DNA from 4 places in the Streptomyces sp. NPDC043870 genome. Region 3 is predicted to be linked to each of the others. Evidence: riboswitches for the same ligand, from Rfam matches in the RefSeq annotation. Region 3 holds a riboswitch; each other region holds the start of a gene.
The links. A riboswitch is a leader RNA that binds a small molecule or an ion and turns the genes downstream of it on or off. The one in region 3 is predicted to bind cyclic di-AMP.
Positions count from the first base shown of each region.

Region 1: another riboswitch for cyclic di-AMP. It lies ahead of AC0699_RS27025 (transglycosylase family protein); the one in region 3 lies ahead of AC0699_RS25790 (M23 family metallopeptidase).
Region 2: another riboswitch for cyclic di-AMP. It lies ahead of AC0699_RS03590 (C40 family peptidase); the one in region 3 lies ahead of AC0699_RS25790 (M23 family metallopeptidase).
Region 4: another riboswitch for cyclic di-AMP. It lies ahead of AC0699_RS07490 (M23 family metallopeptidase); the one in region 3 lies ahead of AC0699_RS25790 (M23 family metallopeptidase).

Region 1 covers NZ_JBWKDT010000026.1:40,225-44,507, reverse strand. The annotation lists gene eno (phosphopyruvate hydratase) at 69-1,349, opposite strand; gene AC0699_RS27025 (transglycosylase family protein) at 1,767-2,429, opposite strand; cyclic di-AMP (ydaO/yuaA leader) riboswitch at 2,433-2,597, opposite strand; gene AC0699_RS27020 (transglycosylase family protein) at 2,855-3,811, opposite strand; gene AC0699_RS27015 (cytochrome P450 family protein) at 3,974-4,283, opposite strand, start outside.
Region 2 covers NZ_JBWKDT010000002.1:247,918-252,200, reverse strand. The annotation lists gene pcrA (DNA helicase PcrA) at 1-2,244, opposite strand, end outside; cyclic di-AMP (ydaO/yuaA leader) riboswitch at 2,617-2,784, shown strand; gene AC0699_RS03590 (C40 family peptidase) at 2,783-3,994, shown strand; gene AC0699_RS03585 (pentapeptide repeat-containing protein) at 4,000-4,167, shown strand; gene AC0699_RS03580 (hypothetical protein) at 4,255-4,283, opposite strand, start outside.
Region 3 covers NZ_JBWKDT010000024.1:21,458-25,740, reverse strand. The annotation lists gene AC0699_RS25800 (MerR family transcriptional regulator) at 84-833, shown strand; gene AC0699_RS25795 (PP2C family protein-serine/threonine phosphatase) at 1,112-2,200, shown strand; cyclic di-AMP (ydaO/yuaA leader) riboswitch at 2,472-2,607, shown strand; gene AC0699_RS25790 (M23 family metallopeptidase) at 2,619-3,689, shown strand; gene AC0699_RS25785 (PrsW family intramembrane metalloprotease) at 3,847-4,283, opposite strand, start outside.
Region 4 covers NZ_JBWKDT010000004.1:230,708-234,990, reverse strand. The annotation lists gene AC0699_RS07495 (alpha-galactosidase) at 1-887, shown strand, start outside; cyclic di-AMP (ydaO/yuaA leader) riboswitch at 1,403-1,557, shown strand; gene AC0699_RS07490 (M23 family metallopeptidase) at 1,562-2,560, shown strand; gene AC0699_RS07485 (SGNH/GDSL hydrolase family protein) at 2,752-3,543, shown strand; gene AC0699_RS07480 (STM4011 family radical SAM protein) at 3,504-4,283, opposite strand, start outside.

The sequences.
Region 1 (4,283 bases), on a different contig from region 3:
TACGTACGTCCCCGGACACGGTACGGGACCGCGGCCGGGGACGTACGGAGGCTGGTGCTTTACGCCGGTCAGCCCTTGAAGCGGGGGAAGGCGCTGCGGCCCGCGTACACCGCCGCGTCGTCGAGGATCTCCTCGATGCGCAGCAGCTGGTTGTACTTGGCGACGCGCTCGGAGCGGGCCGGGGCGCCGGTCTTGATCTGGCCGCAGTTGGTGGCGACGGCCAGGTCGGCGATCGTGACGTCCTCGGTCTCACCGGAGCGGTGGGACATCATGCACTTGAAGCCGTTGCGCTGGGCCAGCTCGACGGCGTCCAGGGTCTCGGTCAGCGAACCGATCTGGTTGACCTTGACGAGCAGGGCGTTGGCGGTGCCCTCCTCGATGCCGCGGGCGAGGCGCTCGGGGTTGGTGACGAACAGGTCGTCGCCGACCAGCTGCACCTTGGAGCCGAGCTTGTCGGTGATGACCTTCCAGCCGGCCCAGTCGTCCTCGAAGAGCGGGTCCTCGATGGAGACCAGCGGGTACGCGGCGACGAGCTCCTCGTAGTACTCGGTCATCTCGGCGGCCGAGCGGGACTTGCCCTCGAACTCGTACTTGCCGTCCTTGTAGAACTCGGAGGCGGCGACGTCGAGCGCGAGCGCGATGTCCTTGCCGGGCGCGTAGCCGGCCTGCTTGACGGCCTCGAGGATGAGGTCGAGGGCCTCACGGTTGGAGCCCAGGTTGGGGGCGAAGCCGCCCTCGTCGCCGAGGCCGGTGGACAGGCCCTTTTCCTTCAGGACCTTCTTGAGGGTGTGGTAGACCTCGGTGCCCCAGCGCAGTGCCTCGGAGAAGGACTCCGCGCCGATCGGGGCGATCATGAACTCCTGGATGTCCACGTTGGAGTCGGCGTGCGAGCCGCCGTTCAGGATGTTCATCATCGGCACCGGGAGCAGGTGCGCGTTGGGGCCGCCCAGGTAGCGGAAGAGCGGAAGGTCGGAGGCCTCGGAAGCGGCGTGCGCGACGGCGAGGGAGACACCGAGGATGGCGTTGGCGCCGAGGGAGGACTTGTCCGGGGTGGCGTCCAGGTCGAACATCGCCTGGTCGATCAGACGCTGCTCGGTGGCGTCGTACCCGACGAGCTCCGGGCCGATCTGCTCGATGACGGCGAGGACGGCCTTCTCGACACCCTTGCCCTGGTAACGGTTCTGGTCACCGTCGCGGAGCTCGAGGGCCTCGAACGCACCGGTGGACGCACCGGACGGGACGGCAGCACGGCCGGTGCTGCCGTCGTCGAGGCCGACCTCGACCTCGACCGTGGGGTTGCCTCGGGAGTCCAGGATTTCCCGGGCTACGACGACGTCGATGGACGGCACGAGCATCTCCTTCTGGGATGTGACGCTGAATGTGACGTATGCGAAGCAGGTGCAGCGCAGGTCAGTGCAGGGTCGCTTTGGCCTTGCGACACGAGCCTATCCGGCTCGCGGGCATCGGCCAGCCGGTGCCCGCCCCATGGGACGAAAAAGGGCACGAAACAGACAGAAACCCCGGCTGGGGGCACCTCCCGTGCCCGCAGGGCTACGGGGGAGCGTACGGGGGAAGGCGCGCCGGGCCGGGGAGCGGGGGGACGCGGGCGGGGAGCGGGGGGACGGGGGTGTGTACGACCGGTGGTCCGCCGGGTCCACCGGGCTACGGGTGCCCGTGGGGGACTACGGAGTCCGTCGGGGACCAGGGAAGCGCCCGGTCCGGGCCGGGGGAGTCCCGGACCGGGGCTGGTCCGCGGAACCGGGTCGTCAGCTCAGGTGGAGCTTCTGGCCCGGGTGAATGACGTCCGCGTCGGTGATGACGTCCTTGTTCAGGTCGAACAGCTTCTTCCAGCCGCCCTCGACCTTCTTGGCCTCGGCGATCGCGCTGAGGGTGTCGCCGGCCTTGACCGTGTACTCGCCGTCGCCCTTCTTGAAGACCTTCGCGGGGGCCGGGGCGGCGGAGCGCTCGGAGCGGGTGGTCGGGGCCTCGGCGCGCTTCGGGGCGGGAGTCTCGGCCTTCGGGGCGGCCGGGGCGGCACCGGTGTAGGCGGCATTGGACAGGCCCACGCCGCAGTTCGGCCAGGCACCCTTGCCCTGGCCCGCCAGGACCTTCTCGGCGATCTCGATCTGCTGGGCCTTCGACGCCTGGTCGGCGGTGGCGGCGTAGGCGGTGCCGCCGTACGCGGCCCAGGTGGAGGCCGAGAACTGCAGGCCGCCGTAGAAGCCGTTGCCGGTGTTGATGGACCAGTTGCCGCCGGACTCGCACTGGGCGACGGTGTCCCACTCGGAGGCGGTGGCGGCGGACGCGGTGCCGGTGGCGATCAGCGGAGCGGCGATCGCGGCACCGGTGACACCGGCGAGCGAGGCGATGCGGGCGGACCGACGGAAGACGGTCGGGCGACGGTGCTTGCCCTTGCCGGAAAGCAGCATGGAGTTTCCCCTCACCGACGCCTACGAGGTGAGCTGTCGGGTTCGGGCCAAGTGAGTTGCCCGGCCACGCGACTTGCGCGCGGCTTCACCCCAAGCCGTTCCCTCCCTCATCGGGCCGGTCCGGCACTTACCTGGGTCCCCCGCTCCTGCCTTCGGCGCTTGCGCGTCGACTGTTCCCGTCGGCCGCCGGCAGGATTCGGCGTGCGGTCGTCGGGGCCCGCGATGGCGAGCGGTTCAGACCGTAAACGCACTTCTCCCCGATGTTCAAAGACGAACATCGGGGAGAAAACACGCTTATTTGACTCGCAGAGATGTCCGTTTTTGCAGGTGAGAGGCGTGATGACCGGAGTTGACCGACAAGACACACCAGTTGACCGGAAGAGACTCATGTCTCACTTACACAGAACCGGACATAAGATGTCGAACTACTTCTTCAACTGCCCCTGATCCAGACCCAGATCGAGGCTCTGGCCAGGCAGGATGAGGTCGGCGTCGGAGCCGACGACCCCCCGGTTCGCCTCGTAGAGCGCGGGCCAGCCGCCGGGCACCTTTTCCGCGTCCGCGATCGACGACAGGCTGTCGCCGGGGAGGACGGTGTACTCATCTCCCGTAGCGGCACCCTCTCGTGCCGATCCGTCACCTCGTGAGGCATGACGACCAGATTCGCGCTCATCGCCCGAATTGTCCATCTCGTCCTCGTTGTCGGCGGGGGCGCCACGGTGCTTGCCGGACCCCTCGTCCTTGCCCGCGTCGGCGGCGGCGTCACCGTCGCCCGCCGCGTCGGAGTCCTTGCCGGAACCGCTCGCGGAGCCGGCCGGGGCGGACGGCGCGGCAGTCGGGGTGGACGGCTTGGCACCCGGGGCGGACGAAGCCGGGGCTGAAGGCTTGGCATCGGCGTCGGCGTCCGGCTCCGGCGCCACGTCCGCCCCGTCACCGAACGACGGGCTCTCGGCGCCGCCGCCCTGTGCGGCGGGAGTGGAAGCGGCGCCGCTCCCGGGCTCGGCACCGTCCTGCACGAGACCGGCGATCTCCGAGCAGTTCGGCCAGGCCGCCGGTCCCTGGGCGGCGAACACCATCTCGGCGACCGACACCTGCTGGGCACGGCTGGCGAGGTCGGCGCGCGGCGCGTACGCCGTGCCGCCGTAGGCCTCCCAGGTCTCCTGGGTGAGCTGCAGGCCGCCGTAGTAGCCGTTGCCGAGGTCGGCGCTCCACATGCCGCCGCTCTCGCAGTCGGCGACGCGGTTCCAGGTGGCGGAGTCGGCGGCGGAGGCGGAGCCCGCGCCGAGCAGCGGGATGGCGATGGCCGATCCGGTCACCCCTGCCGCGACGATGAGAGCGGGGGCCTGACGGGGTCGGCGGTGTCGACCGTTCCCGGAGCGCATGCGGTGTGCCTTCCGTGTGACAACAGAAAACTCCTGAGTCCGCCGAGTCGGTTGAATCAGCGAAGACCCCGAGTCGGGGTGAACGTAGCCGCACTCGCGCGTCAGTCACAAGTCGATGCAGCGGAGATCACGTAAAAGTCACAGTCATGACGGAGCGTCAGTTCAGTGGAGGCTCCGCGGGGGCGTGAACTCAACGGGCAGAGTGCGCAATCCACGCATAATGAGACCTCCGCGCCACCGCAATTCGGAAGGATCGACCGCAAGCCGCAAGTCGGGCAGTCGTGTCAGCAGCGTCGCGAGCGCGGTCTGCCCCTCCAGGCGCGCCAGCGGCGCGCCGAGGCAGTAGTGGATGCCGTGTCCGTACCCGAGGTGCTGATTGTCCCGGCGCCCCAGATCGAGCGTGTCGGCATCGGGGAACCGGTCGGGGTCACGGTCGGCGGAGGCGAGGACGACGAGGACGGGGTCGCCCGCG
Region 2 (4,283 bases), on a different contig from region 3:
CGACCGGGACGACGAGAGCGAAGACGTGATCCCGGACGTCGGGCCGGCGGGCGCCGCCATGGGACCGGTGCGCTTCCACTGCAGATGCGCGTCCGGGATCTCCTCCAGGAACCGCGACGGCGGGTTGTACGCAGGCTGGCCCCAGGCGCTCCGCATCGACGACCGCGTCAGATAGAGCCGCTCGCGGGCGCGTGTGATGCCCACGTACGCGAGGCGGCGCTCCTCCTCCAGCTCCTTCGTCTGGCCGAGCGCGCGCATGTGCGGGAAGACGCCGTCCTCCATGCCGGTGAGGAACACGACCGGGAACTCCAGGCCCTTCGCCGTGTGCAGCGTCATCAGCGTGATGACACCCGTGCCTTCCTCGTCCTCGTCGGGGATCTGGTCGGAGTCGGCGACGAGCGCGACCTTCTCCAGGAACTCGGCGAGGGTGCCGGAGCCCTCCCCGGCCCCGCGCTCCTGCTCGAACTCCAGGGCCACCGAGGCAAGTTCCTGCAGGTTCTCGATGCGCGTCTCGTCCTGCGGATCGGTCGACGCCTGGAGCTCGGCCAGATATCCGGTCCGCTCCAACACGGCCTCCAGGACGACGGCCGGCCCCGCGCCCGAGTCGACGATCGTGCGCAGTTCCTCCATCAGTGCGTTGAAGCGCTTGACGGCATTGGCGGAGCGGGCCGCCATGCCGTACGCCTCGTCGACGCGGCGCAGCGCCTGCGGGAAGGTGATCTTCTCCCTGAGCGCCAGGGCGTCGATCATCGCCTCCGCCCGGTCGCCGATGCCGCGCTTGGGCACATTCAGGATCCGGCGCAGCGGGACGTTGTCCTCCGGGTTGGCCAGGACCCGCAGATACGCCAGCACGTCCCGGACCTCCTTGCGCTCGTAGAAGCGCACGCCGCCGACGACCTTGTAGGGCAGGCCGACGCGGATGAAGATCTCTTCGAAGACACGGGACTGCGCGTTCGTCCGGTAGAAGACCGCTACATCGCCGGCCTTGGCATTGCCCGCGTCCGTCAGCCGGTCGATCTCGTCGGCGACGAACTGGGCCTCGTCGTGCTCGGTATCGGCGACATAGCCGGTGATCTGCGCGCCCGCGCCCGCATTCGTCCACAGGTTCTTGGGACGGCGGCTCTCGTTGCGCTCGATGACGGCGTTGGCCGCGGAGAGAATCGTCTGGGTCGAGCGGTAGTTCTGCTCGAGCAGGATCGTCGTCGCGTCCGGGTAGTCCTCCTCGAACTGGAGGATGTTGCGGATCGTGGCTCCGCGGAAGGCGTAGATCGACTGGTCGGCGTCGCCCACGACGCACAGCTCGGCCGGCTCCAGGTCCTCGTAACCCGTCCCGACCAGCTCGCGGACCAGCGTGTACTGGGCGTGGTTGGTGTCCTGGTACTCGTCGACGAGGACATGGCGGAACCGGCGCCGGTAGTGCTCGGCGACGTCCGGGAACGCCTGGAGCAGATGGACGGTGGTCATGATGATGTCGTCGAAGTCCAGCGCGTTGGCCTCGCGCAGCCGCGCCTGGTACATCCGGTAGGCCTCGGCCAGCGTCTTCTCGAAACCGTCGGCGGCCTGGTCGGCGAAGGTCTCCTCGTCGATCAGCTCGTTCTTCAGGTTCGAGATCTTGGCGCTGAAGGACTTCGGCGGGTAGCGCTTCGGGTCGAGGTCCAGATCACGGCAGACCAGGGCCATCAGCCGCTTGGAGTCGGCGGCGTCGTAGATCGAGAACGACGACGTGAAACCGAGCTTCTTGCTCTCGCGGCGCAGGATGCGGACGCAGGCGCTGTGGAAGGTGGAGACCCACATGGCGTTGGCGCGCGGGCCGACGAGGTGCTCCACGCGCTCCTTCATCTCGCCCGCGGCCTTGTTCGTGAACGTGATCGCCAGTATCTGGCCGGGATGCACATGGCGGGTCGCCAGCAGGTGGGCGATCCGGTGGGTCAGCACCCGGGTCTTGCCCGAGCCGGCGCCGGCGACGATGAGCAGCGGCGAGCCCTGGTGCACGACGGCAGCACGCTGCTGCTCGTTCAGCCCCTCGAGCAGCGCGGCCGGGTCCACGGCAGGGCGCGGCGCCCCGTCCCGGTAATACGCGTCGCGGGCCGGAGGCGCGTCGAAAGCGCCCTCGAAGAGGTCGTGCGGGACCTCCTCGTGGGGCGGGTGCTCGTCGTGCTCGTCGGGCTCGGGCGGCGGGTGCTCCTCCGGGGCCGAGGTGCGCTGGAGGTCCGCCAGGAAGCTGTCATCAAAGAGGCTGCTCATCGCTCTATGAGTCTAGGCCGCCCCACTGACAGCCCGCCGCCGCCTTCACCACACTCACCGCGCCGGAGCGCAACGCCTCCCCGCGCCGGAGCGCGACACCTCCCCGCGCCGGGGGCGCAACGCCTCTTCTTGCCCGAGCGCAACGCCTCCCTTTGCCCGAGCAACACGTACCGCGCCGCGCCCGAGCAGCAGCACGCACCGTGTCGGAGTGCATACAGGAAACGATCACATACTGTCACGCCTCGGCCACGACACGCCAAGGTCACGGAAATGTATCGGGCATATCGAACATCGTCCTTCACAGCAGCACCACAGTTTGGCTAGCGTGCTCGCCCAGGCGGCCCGTACTGCCAACGGCGACCTACGCCAATCGGGCAGCCTGCGCCGAATCCGGCCTCCCGCAGGGGAGTTCGGAACCGGGGACCCACCAGACATGTACAACTGGGGTGAATCGGGCCGCACTCCACCCGGCCCGTAGGACAGCCTTCCGTTCCGTCCGAACCCGACAGCTAACCCGGTAGGCGGTCCACGGAAGGAGATGCCGGCCTTGGCGTCGCATCGCAAGCCGCGCAGCCGCACTCGCACGAATTCATCCGCCGTCGGATTCACGACGGCCGCCCTGGCGGGCGTGACGCTGCTCTCGACCCAGAACGCGACAGCCGACCCGAAGCCGAGCATCGAAGAGGTCCAGAAGAAGGTCGACGACCTGTACCGGCAGGCGGGCTCCGCGACCCAGGACTACAACCGGGCGCAGGAGGCCACCGAGAAGCAGCGCCGCGCGGTGGACACGATCCTCGACGACGTCGCCAAGCGCACGGACTCCCTCAACGAGTCCCGCCGGGCCCTCGGTTCGTACGCGGCCGCCCAGTACCGTACGGGTGCGGTGGCCCCGACCGCCGCGCTGCTTTTCGCCGACAGCCCGCAGGCGTACTTCGACCAGACACAGCTGATGGACCGGCTGACCGACCAGCAGCGCAGCGCCATCGCCGACTTCGAGACCCAGCAGGCCGCGGCGGCGAAGCAGCGCGCGCAGGCGACCAAGAGCCTGGAGTCGCTGACCGCTTCGCAGCAGACGCTGCGTGAGAGCAAGCAGACCGTCCAGAAGAAGCTCGCCGAGGCGCGGGCGCTGCTGTCCCAGCTGACCGCCGAGGAGAAGGCGCGGCTCGAGGCGCTGGAGCGGGAGCGGGAGGAAGAAGCCCGCCGCAAGGCCGAGGCACAGGCCAAGGCGGAAGCCGAGGCGGAGGCGGAGCGGCTGCGCCAGGAGCGCGCGCAGCAGGAGCAGGAGCAGAACCAGGACACGGGCACCGGTACCGGTACCGGTACCGACACGGGAACGGGAACGGGAACGGGAACGGGAACGGGCACGGGCACCGGCACCGGCACCGCCCCCGACTCGTACGCGGCCAAGGCCGAGAAGGTCCTCTCCTTCGCCCGCGCCCAGATCGGCAAGCCGTACGTCTGGGGCGCGACCGGCCCCAGCTCGTACGACTGCTCCGGGCTCACCCAGGCCGCCTGGAAGGCGGCCGGTGTCGATCTCCCCCGGACCACCTGGGACCAGGTGGAGGTCGGACAGCGGGTGGCGACGCAGGATCTCCTCCCGGGTGATCTGGTCTTCTTCTACGACGACATCAGCCACGTCGGCATCTACATCGGCGACGGCATGATGATCCACGCCCCGAAGCCGGGCACGAACGTCCGCGAGGAGTCGATCTACTACATGCCGATCTACGGGAGCGTCCGCCCCGCCTAGAGGGCGTGCCGAGCGGACTTGCGGAAGCCGGGCTTGCGGGAGCCCGGCTTGCGGGAGCCCGGCTTGCCGAAGTCGTGCTTACAGAGGCGGTGCTTACGGAAGTGGTGCTTACGGAAGTCGCGCCGGTGGGAGCCGCCGCCCGGTGCCGGACTCACGCCGCAACCGGCCTTTGACCAAGGGGAGTCGCGGCATGAGCTGCTCGGGCTCGGCCGACCGGCGCGGAGCCTGGAACCCCCGGGCCCCCCGGGCCCCCGTCCGCATCACGTCCACAGCGTCGCGATGAAGATGT
Region 3 (4,283 bases):
GCCCACTCGCCCGCCTGCACCGCTGTGAGACCCAGCCCCGCTCCCTTGACCTTTACGTAACGTCAAGTTCTAACGTGAAGGTCATGGAGTGGTCGATCCAGGAGATTGCCAGGAAAGCCGGTACGACGAGCCGCACGCTCAGGCATTACGGAGAGCTGGGGCTGCTCGCACCGAGCCGGATCGGCAGCAACGGCTACCGCTATTACGACCAGGACAGCCTCGTCCGGTTGCAGCGGATCCTGCTGCTGCGCGAGCTGGGCCTCGGGCTGCCGGCGATCGCGCAGGTCCTGGAAGGCCAGCGGGACACGGCCGCTGCCCTGCGGACGCATCTGAAGCTGCTGGAGCAGGAGCGGGAGCGCATCGGGCGGCAGATCGCCTCGGTGCGGACCACTCTCGACCGGACGGAGAAAGGAGAGGAACTCATGGCGGAAGAAGTCTTCGACGGCTTCGACCACACGCAGTACGAGCAGGAGGTCACCGAGCGCTGGGGCCGCGAGGCGTACGAGAAGGGCGACCGCTGGTGGCGCTCGCTGAGCGCCGAGGAGAAGAAGGCGTTCCAGGACCGTCAGGTCGCGATCGCCCGTGACTTCGGGCAGGCTCTGAAGGACGGACTGGCGCCCGACAGCGACGAAGCACAGGCGATCGCGCAGCGGCAGTGCGAATGGCTGTCGGTGACGACCACCCCGACCAGGTCGTACGTCATCGGGCTCGGCGAGATGTACGTCGCCGACCCGCGCTTCACGGCGAACTACGACCGGCACGGGGAGGGGACGGCCGTGTTCGTCCGTGACGCGATGAAGGTCTACGCGGAGCGCAACCTCAGCGACGACTGAGGCGCTACCCGTCTGCCGGACGGACGGGAGCCGGTCACCGGGAGGGCCCCCTGGTGACCGATCAGCCCGGACTGGTTCCGGCTGGTCCTGATGGGTACCGGCTGGTCCTCGCCGGTCCTGGCTGGTCCGGTTGGCCGATGGCGAGTCGCCGAGCGGCGCGGCTCCGGTCAGCCTGAATGGGGCGCGGTACCGTCCGCACCCTGGGCGGACCTGGCAGGAGACCACTGGTGGGGCAGCGAGAAGGCGACAACGGACAGCGGCGGGACGGTGGCCGCAGGATGGTCCGGGTGCTGCCCTTCCTGCTGATCGTGGGCGGGATCTTCTTCGACCTGGGCACCCCGGAGTCGTACACCGCGTCGCCGCTCTTCGCCGCGGCACCGCTCGTCGCCGCCCCCTTCTTCTCGGCGCTGTTCACCCTGCTGACGGGCGTCGCCTCCGTCGCGGCGGTGGCCGGGCTGCATGCTTACAACGGCACGGCCTCCGACATCCCGGCCGTGACGGAGCTGCTGACCGTGTTCACGGTCTCCGTGCTGGCTCTCTTCATCAACCAGGTCGTACGCCGCAGTGGCCAGCGCCTCGCGTCCGCGCGCGTCATCGCGGAGGCCGCACAGCGGGCCGTGCTGCCCACGCCGGCCGACCGGATCGGCGGGCTGCAGATCGCCGCGCGGTACGAGGCGGCGCAGGCGGACGCGTTCATCGGCGGGGACCTGTTCGCCGTGCAGGACACTCCGCACGGGGTGCGGCTGGTGGTCGGGGACGTACGGGGGAAGGGGCTGGACGCGGTCGAAGCGGTGGCCGTGATCCTCGGGGCGTTCCGGGAGGCCGCCGAGCAGGAGTCCTCGCTGGAGGGGGTGGCACAGCGGCTGGAGCGGGCGCTCGCCCGGGAGGGCATGCGTTCCGGGCTCGACGCGTTCGAGGGCTTCACCACCGCCGTGCTCGCCGAGATCCCCCACAGGGACGGAGTGGTCCGGATCCTCAACCGGGGCCACCCCCCGCCGCTGCTGCTGCTCGCGGACGGCGCGCTGGGCATGCTGGAGCCGCCCGAGATCGCGCTGCCGCTGGGCATGGGGGATCTGGGGGCCTCGCCGGACCGGGCGTACGAGACCCCGTACGCGGCCGGTGCCACGCTCCTGCTCTACACGGACGGGCTGACCGAGGCGCGTGACACGCACGGCGTCTTCTACGATCCGCGCGAGCGCCTGGGCGGCCGGGTCTTTTCCGGACCGGAGGAGCTGCTGGACGCGGTCGTCGCCGACGTACGGCGGCATACGGGCGGCCGGGCGACCGACGACATGGCGCTGTTGGCGGTCACCAGGCCCGGGGAACGGCAGCCGGAGCGGCGCAGGACGATGCCGGTGGTTCCGTGAACGGGACGCGGCGCCGCCAGTGGTTCCGTGAACAGGAAGCTGCGCCACGGAACGTAATCGAAGGACAGCCCTCCGCATAGCATGTGACCCACCGTCAGAAAGGGCGACCGGATTGAGGGGGAGTCAACTCGCCCGATTCGGGGTTGTTGTGCCTGAAAAGTCCAGGCCAATGTCGCTAACGATCAATGGGAAGAGCTTGGAATCCGCCCCCCGTGTCTATTAACGTTCGATAACGCAGCGCGGTCGTCACAGTCGTCGCAAGAGACGGCACCGTGCGCACGCGCCGAATCCCGCAAGGGAACCGGGGAACCACCTATTGGGGTGAATCGGGCACTTCGCGGTGCTCGTAGGAGACCTTCCTGCTCCGAACCCGTCAGCTAACCCGGTAGGCGATAAGGAAGGAAAGGAGAACGCCTCCGTGGCGTCCAACGAGCCTGCCCTCCAGGAACCTCCCACCAGCGAGTGGGTCCCCACCGACGAGTGGGCCCCGGCCACCGGGGCGGAGGAATGGAACCCGACCGAGGAATCGGTCCGTCCGGTCCGTGGCAGGCATCGCGTCGTCAAGCAGCGCAACGGACTCGCGCGGAGCTCCACCGTTCTCGGAGTCGGCGTCATCGCCGCGGTCGGCGCGGGTGGCATGGCCACCGCGCAGAACAAGCCGCCGGTCTCCATATCCCTCCCCGACGCCATCACGGACCACCTCCCGGACGCGGATTCGCTTCCCGGCGTGGGCTCCCTCATCTCCTCGGACGACTCCGACTCGGAGAACCGGAACAACGCACCGCTCACCGCCTTCTCCGTTGCCGACACGGCCGCGGACGACGGGCAGAGCGCCGGTGATGCGGGCGAGGCCCTGCGCGCCCGCATCCTCCAGCAGGCGGAGCAGCAGCAGGCCGAGGCCGAGGCCGAGGCGAGGGCGGCCGCCGAGAAGGCCGCCGCCGAGAAGGCCGCGGCGGAGGCGAAGGCGCAGCAGACCGCGGCCGCCGAGGCCGCCGAGGCCGAGGCCGCCAAGGCCGCCGAGGCGAAGCGACTGGCCGAGGAGGAGGCCGCGCGCAAGGCGGAGGCCGAGCGGCTCGCCAAGCTCGCCGCGAGCTACTCCCTCCCGACGTCCTCGTACACGATCACCTCGACCTTCGGCCAGGCCGGTTCGATGTGGTCCTCCGGCTACCACACCGGCCTCGACTTCGCGGCGCCCACGGGTACGCCGGCGAAGGCCGTGCACGGAGGCACCGTCAAGTCGGCGGGCTGGTCCGGGTCGTACGGCTACCGCATCGTGCTGGAACTCGAGGACGGCACCGAGGTCTGGTACTGCCACCTGTCGTCGATGACCGTCGGAGCGGGGCAGACCGTCGCCACGGGCGAGACCATCGGGCGCGTCGGCGCGACCGGCAATGTCACCGGACCGCATCTGCACCTGGAGGTGCACACCCCGGGCGGCGACGGCATCGACCCGATGGCGTGGCTGCGCGACAAGGGCCTCTCCGTCTAGGACTTGTCCCGGGCTGGGCCCGGACAAAGCCGTAGTCCTGATCAGTCACGGTTCACACTCGAGTCACCGGCAGCTCTGGCGCACCCCCCCGACGCCTGAGCTGCCGGTTTTTCGTGCGCGGTGTGGTCCGCGAGGCCGCGGCGATCCGCGTTCTCCGCTACGCCCGGTACGGGTTGTAGTCGCCGTAGTCCAGATACGGCGGTGGCTGCCACACCCGGCCCGTCGCACGCGCCGCGTATGTGAGGGCCGGGGCCGCGACGCTCCTGCGCTGCCAGAGATGGTGGAGCAGCTCCTGCTCGCGGGCGACGAAGTCAGGGCCCCCCGCGCCGCGCTGGGCCCGGTGGCGCAGGAAGGCCAGCGAGGTCGCGAAGGCCTCGTACTCGGAGACGGCGCGGGCGGCCGCCGGGCCGTGGGTACGGCGGGCCATGTCGCGGGCCACGGTGCGCGCTCGCATGGAGGACAGGGCGAGCGGTTCGGCAGGGGCGAGCCAGCCGGCCGCGGCGTACGCGGGCAGCTCGGCCGCGACCGTACGCAGCTCGCGCTGCCGGGTCCAGATCGCCAGCCAGGTCAGCAGCCCGAACGCCGGCACCATGA
Region 4 (4,283 bases), on a different contig from region 3:
ACTGGGTGCAGCACCACCCCGGCCGCACCCGGACCGAATTCCGCAATCAGCTGGTCCTGAATCTCGCCCGCGGGGATGTCCAGGACCACCTCTGGGAGCAGCTGGACGGGCTGCTGTCCGCGGCCCCCATCGACTATGTGAAGTGGGATTTCAACCGTTGCTTCACGGACGCGGGCTGGCCCGGGGAGCCGTACCCGCAGAAGCTGTGGGTCGAGCACGTCCATGCGCTGTACGCCCTGCTGGACCGGCTGCGGGCCGCGCACCCGGCCGTGGTCTTCGAGTCCTGCTCGGGCGGTGGCGGCCGGATCGACCTGGGGATTCTTTCCCGGACCGACCAGGTGTGGACCTCCGACAACACCGATCCGCTGGATCGTCTGGCCATCCAGTACGGCTTCGGCCAGCTGCATCCGGCCCGGGTGATGGCCGCATGGGTCACCGACAGCCCGAATGTGCAGCTCAACGGGCGGATCAGCTCACTGAGGTTCCGTTTCGTGAGTGCCATGGCCGGGGTACTGGGCATCGGCGGCGACCTCACCGGATGGAGCGAGGGCGAGCTGACCGAGGCGCGCGGCTGGGTGGAGCTCTACAAGAAGATCAGGCCGGTCGTGCAGCATGGTGATCTCTATCGGCTGCGGCCGCCGGAGGGCGGGCTGAGCGCCGTGCAGTACGTGCGTGGCGACGAGGCCGTGGTCCTGGCATGGCTGCAGGCCCAGCACTACGGTGAGCGGCCCCCGCGCCTGCGTCTGCGGGGCCTCGAACCGTCGGCGGCGTACGAGTGCCGGGACACCGGTGTCGTTCACCGGGGGTCCGTCCTGCTCCACCACGGGCTGCACACGGGCCTCCGCGGTGATCTTGACGCGACGGTGATCCGGCTGCGGCGCAGCTGACCGCGCCCGGGTGCGATCAGCGCCTGGAAGCGGGAGCTTCGGGCGGTCGATTCGTGAACTCCTGGAGTTCACTGCCCACTTGGTGGGCAGCCTCGCAGTGTTTCCTTGCCACGCCACCCATGGGGCAAAAGGTACATACGGGGCGAGCAGCGCAATTCTCACGCAAGGGTGCGGCGATTGCGCCCCTTGCCTGCGTGCGCGGTTGGCGTGAATCTGGCCTGATGGTCGATCTGTCCGAATTGGTAGGTATCGCATAACGCGCCCGAGTTAAGGGGGAGATGGGCTCGGGTTCGTGAGCGGGATCATATCTGTGACGTTCTGTGGCGATGCCGGACATGTGAACTCCCTTGTCGCAAAGGAAATCGAAGATCCGGGATTTACGGAGCGTGACCGGGAAATCCAGGTCGAAATCAGGCGGAAGGGTTCCCGGGGGAATAGATGGCTTGTTCGCGCGACCCGGCTCGCTTACGGTCACCGCAATCCGGTCGGAACGCCTAATCCTGCCGCCGTCCGGAATATCGCACCCACCCACGTGTGGCAGGAGCGGGGGACCCAGGTAGTACGCCGTTCCGGAATCCCGGACGGCTCGGGGTGAAGTCGCGCGCCATGCGCGGCCGGGCATCTCCAGCCCGAACCCGACAGCTCACCTCGCAGGCGGCGGAGAGGAATTCGCCATGCCCGGTAAGGGTAAGCATCGCCGTCCGAGGACCAGCCCGATCACGCGTGGATTCGTCGCCGCCGGAACGGGCGGGGCCGCCATCGCACTTCCGCTCATCGGCGCCTTCGGTGCGCACGCCGCCGAGAAGTCGGCGCCCTCCGCCGCCCCCGGCCGCATCGCAGCCGTAGCCAAGAAGTCCGTCGCCCCGCAGGCGCCGAAGGCCCCCAAGGCGCCTGCGACGTACACCGTCGTGGCCGGTGACTACCTGTCGAAGATCGCCCAGGAGCAGAGCGTCAGCGGCGGCTGGAAGAAGCTGTACGCCGACAATCGCGCCGCCGTCGGCGAGAACCCGTCGCTGATCCATCCGGGGCTCGAGCTGACCCTCGGCGGCAAGGCGAAGGTCCAGGGCAAGGCGAAGGTCCGGAGCGAGGCGAAGGTCCGGAGCGAGGCGAAGCCCGAGCGGAAGGCCAAGGCTCCGGCCAGGAGCGAGAAGCCGTCCGGTTCCTCCGAGCGTGCCTCCCGCACCGCCGAGCGCCCCCAGGCCGCTCCGGCCGCCGCCGAGGCCCCCGCCGCGCCCTCCGCCGCGAACGCCGCCGCGCAGACCAGCTTTTCCGGCTTCTTCGCGCCGGTCCGCGGCGGTATCAGCACCGCGTACAAGACAGCCGGTTCCATGTGGTCCAGCGGTTACCACACCGGTGTCGACTTCATCGCCGCCACCGGTACGTCCGTGAAGGCCGTCGGCCCGGGCACCGTTGTGTCGGCCGGCTGGAGCGGCGCGTACGGCAACGAGGTCGTCATCAAGCACAACGACGGCACGTACTCGCAGTACGCCCACCTCTCCCAGCTCTCCATCGCGTCCGGCGAGAGCGTCACCGGCGGCCAGCAGATCGGCCTCTCCGGCTCCACCGGCAACTCCACCGGCCCGCACCTGCACTTCGAGATCCGCACGAGCCCGAGCTACGGCTCGGACATCGACCCGCTGGCCTACCTCCGCCAGCACGGAGTCTCGATCTGACCGACGTCCGTACCTGACACGGCGTCTCTCCGTCCGCCGGCCCCGCATCATGGGGCCGGCGGACGCGTGCGTTCCGGCCCCTTCCGGGTATTCCCGCTTTGCGGAAAACTGGCCGGGTGGCCTATATCACCCCGCGTCAACCCCTCCCTACGGTGGCGTAAGTCACTTCCCGCGAGGAAAGATGGCTCGACGTGGCAGACGCTTCGCGATCAAGAACAAACAGCGCAATCGGGTCCTATGCGGCAATCGGTGACAGCTTCACCGAGGGCGTCGGAGACCCGGGACCCGAGGGACAGTTCGTCGGCTGGGCGGACCGGCTCGCGGTCCTCCTGGACGACCGGGTACCGGAACACACCTTCCGCTACGCCAACCTCGCCGTACGAGGCAGGCTCCTCGATCAGATCGTCGAGGAACAGGTCCCGCGCGCGAAGGAACTCGCCCCCGACCTGGTGACGTTCTGCGCCGGCGGCAACGACATCATCCGGCCCGGCACCGACCCCGACGACGTCGCGGAACGCTTCGAACGGGCCGTCGCCGACCTCACCGCCTCCGTCGGCACCGTCATGGTGACCACCGGCTTCGACACCCGCGGCGTACCCGTGCTCCGCCATCTGCGCGGCAAGATCGCCACGTACACCGCGCATGTCCGCGCCATCGCCGACCGCTACGACTGCCCCGTACTCGACCTCTGGTCGCTCAAGTCGGTCCAGGACAGGCGCGCCTGGGACGACGACCGGCTGCATCTCTCGCCCGAGGGCCACACGCGCGTCGCGCTCCGTGCCGCCCAGGTGCTCGGCATCGACGTGCCGGCCGACCCGGACCAGCCGTGGCCGCCACTGCCGCCGCGTGGCACGCTCGAAGTCCGCCGCGACGATGTCCTCTGGGCGCGCGAGTACCTCGTACCGTGGATCGGCCGGCGGCTGCGGGGCGAATCATCCGGCGATCACGTGGAGCCGAAGCGCCCGGACCTGCTTCCGCTCTGAGCGTTCCCCGCCCCCGCGGCAGTGCCCGTGGCGGGGGATCCCGTGGCGGGGATCCGCTCCAGCACCCCGCCCGCGAACACGTCGTACAGCGGCAGCGATTCCAGATGGACATAGCCGATGTGGCAGTCGCACACCGCGAGCGGGCAGGCGCGCGGGCGCAGCGCCGCCCGGTACGAGCCGTCATAGAGATTGCCGAGCTCGGCTCGTACGAAGTGGCAGCGCCGCACCGTCCCGTCGCCGTCCACCGAGATCACGGACTCGCCCGTCCGGCACGGCAGGCCGGCCGAACGGTGCGGACGGCGGCTGTACGGGAAGAGCGGGTCGAGGGCCGTCCAGCGGACGGCCTCCTCGTCCGTGTAGTCACGCCCCTCCGCCGCATTGACCCAGAGATAGACATGCGGCGGCAGATCGGCCCGCAGCCGCCGCGCCTGCTCCAGATGCTCCTCGAAGCCGACGATGCCCACACTGAACCGGATCCCGCGCGCGGCCAGTTCACGGCATTTGCCGAGGAAGCGGTCGTAGGGCGTCTGGCCGGGATGGTACGTGCACCACAGCGCCAGCGCGTCCGGATCGGCGTCCGCCAGCCATTCGGTGCGGCAGCTCAGATTGGTCTGGATGGCGACCCGGCGGATGTGCGGCAGCCGGGACAGTTCCACCAGCGTCCTCCGGTACCAGGAGCGGACCAGCCCCTCGCCCCACGGGGTGAACAGCACCGACAGGCGGTCCTGTGACTGCCCCGC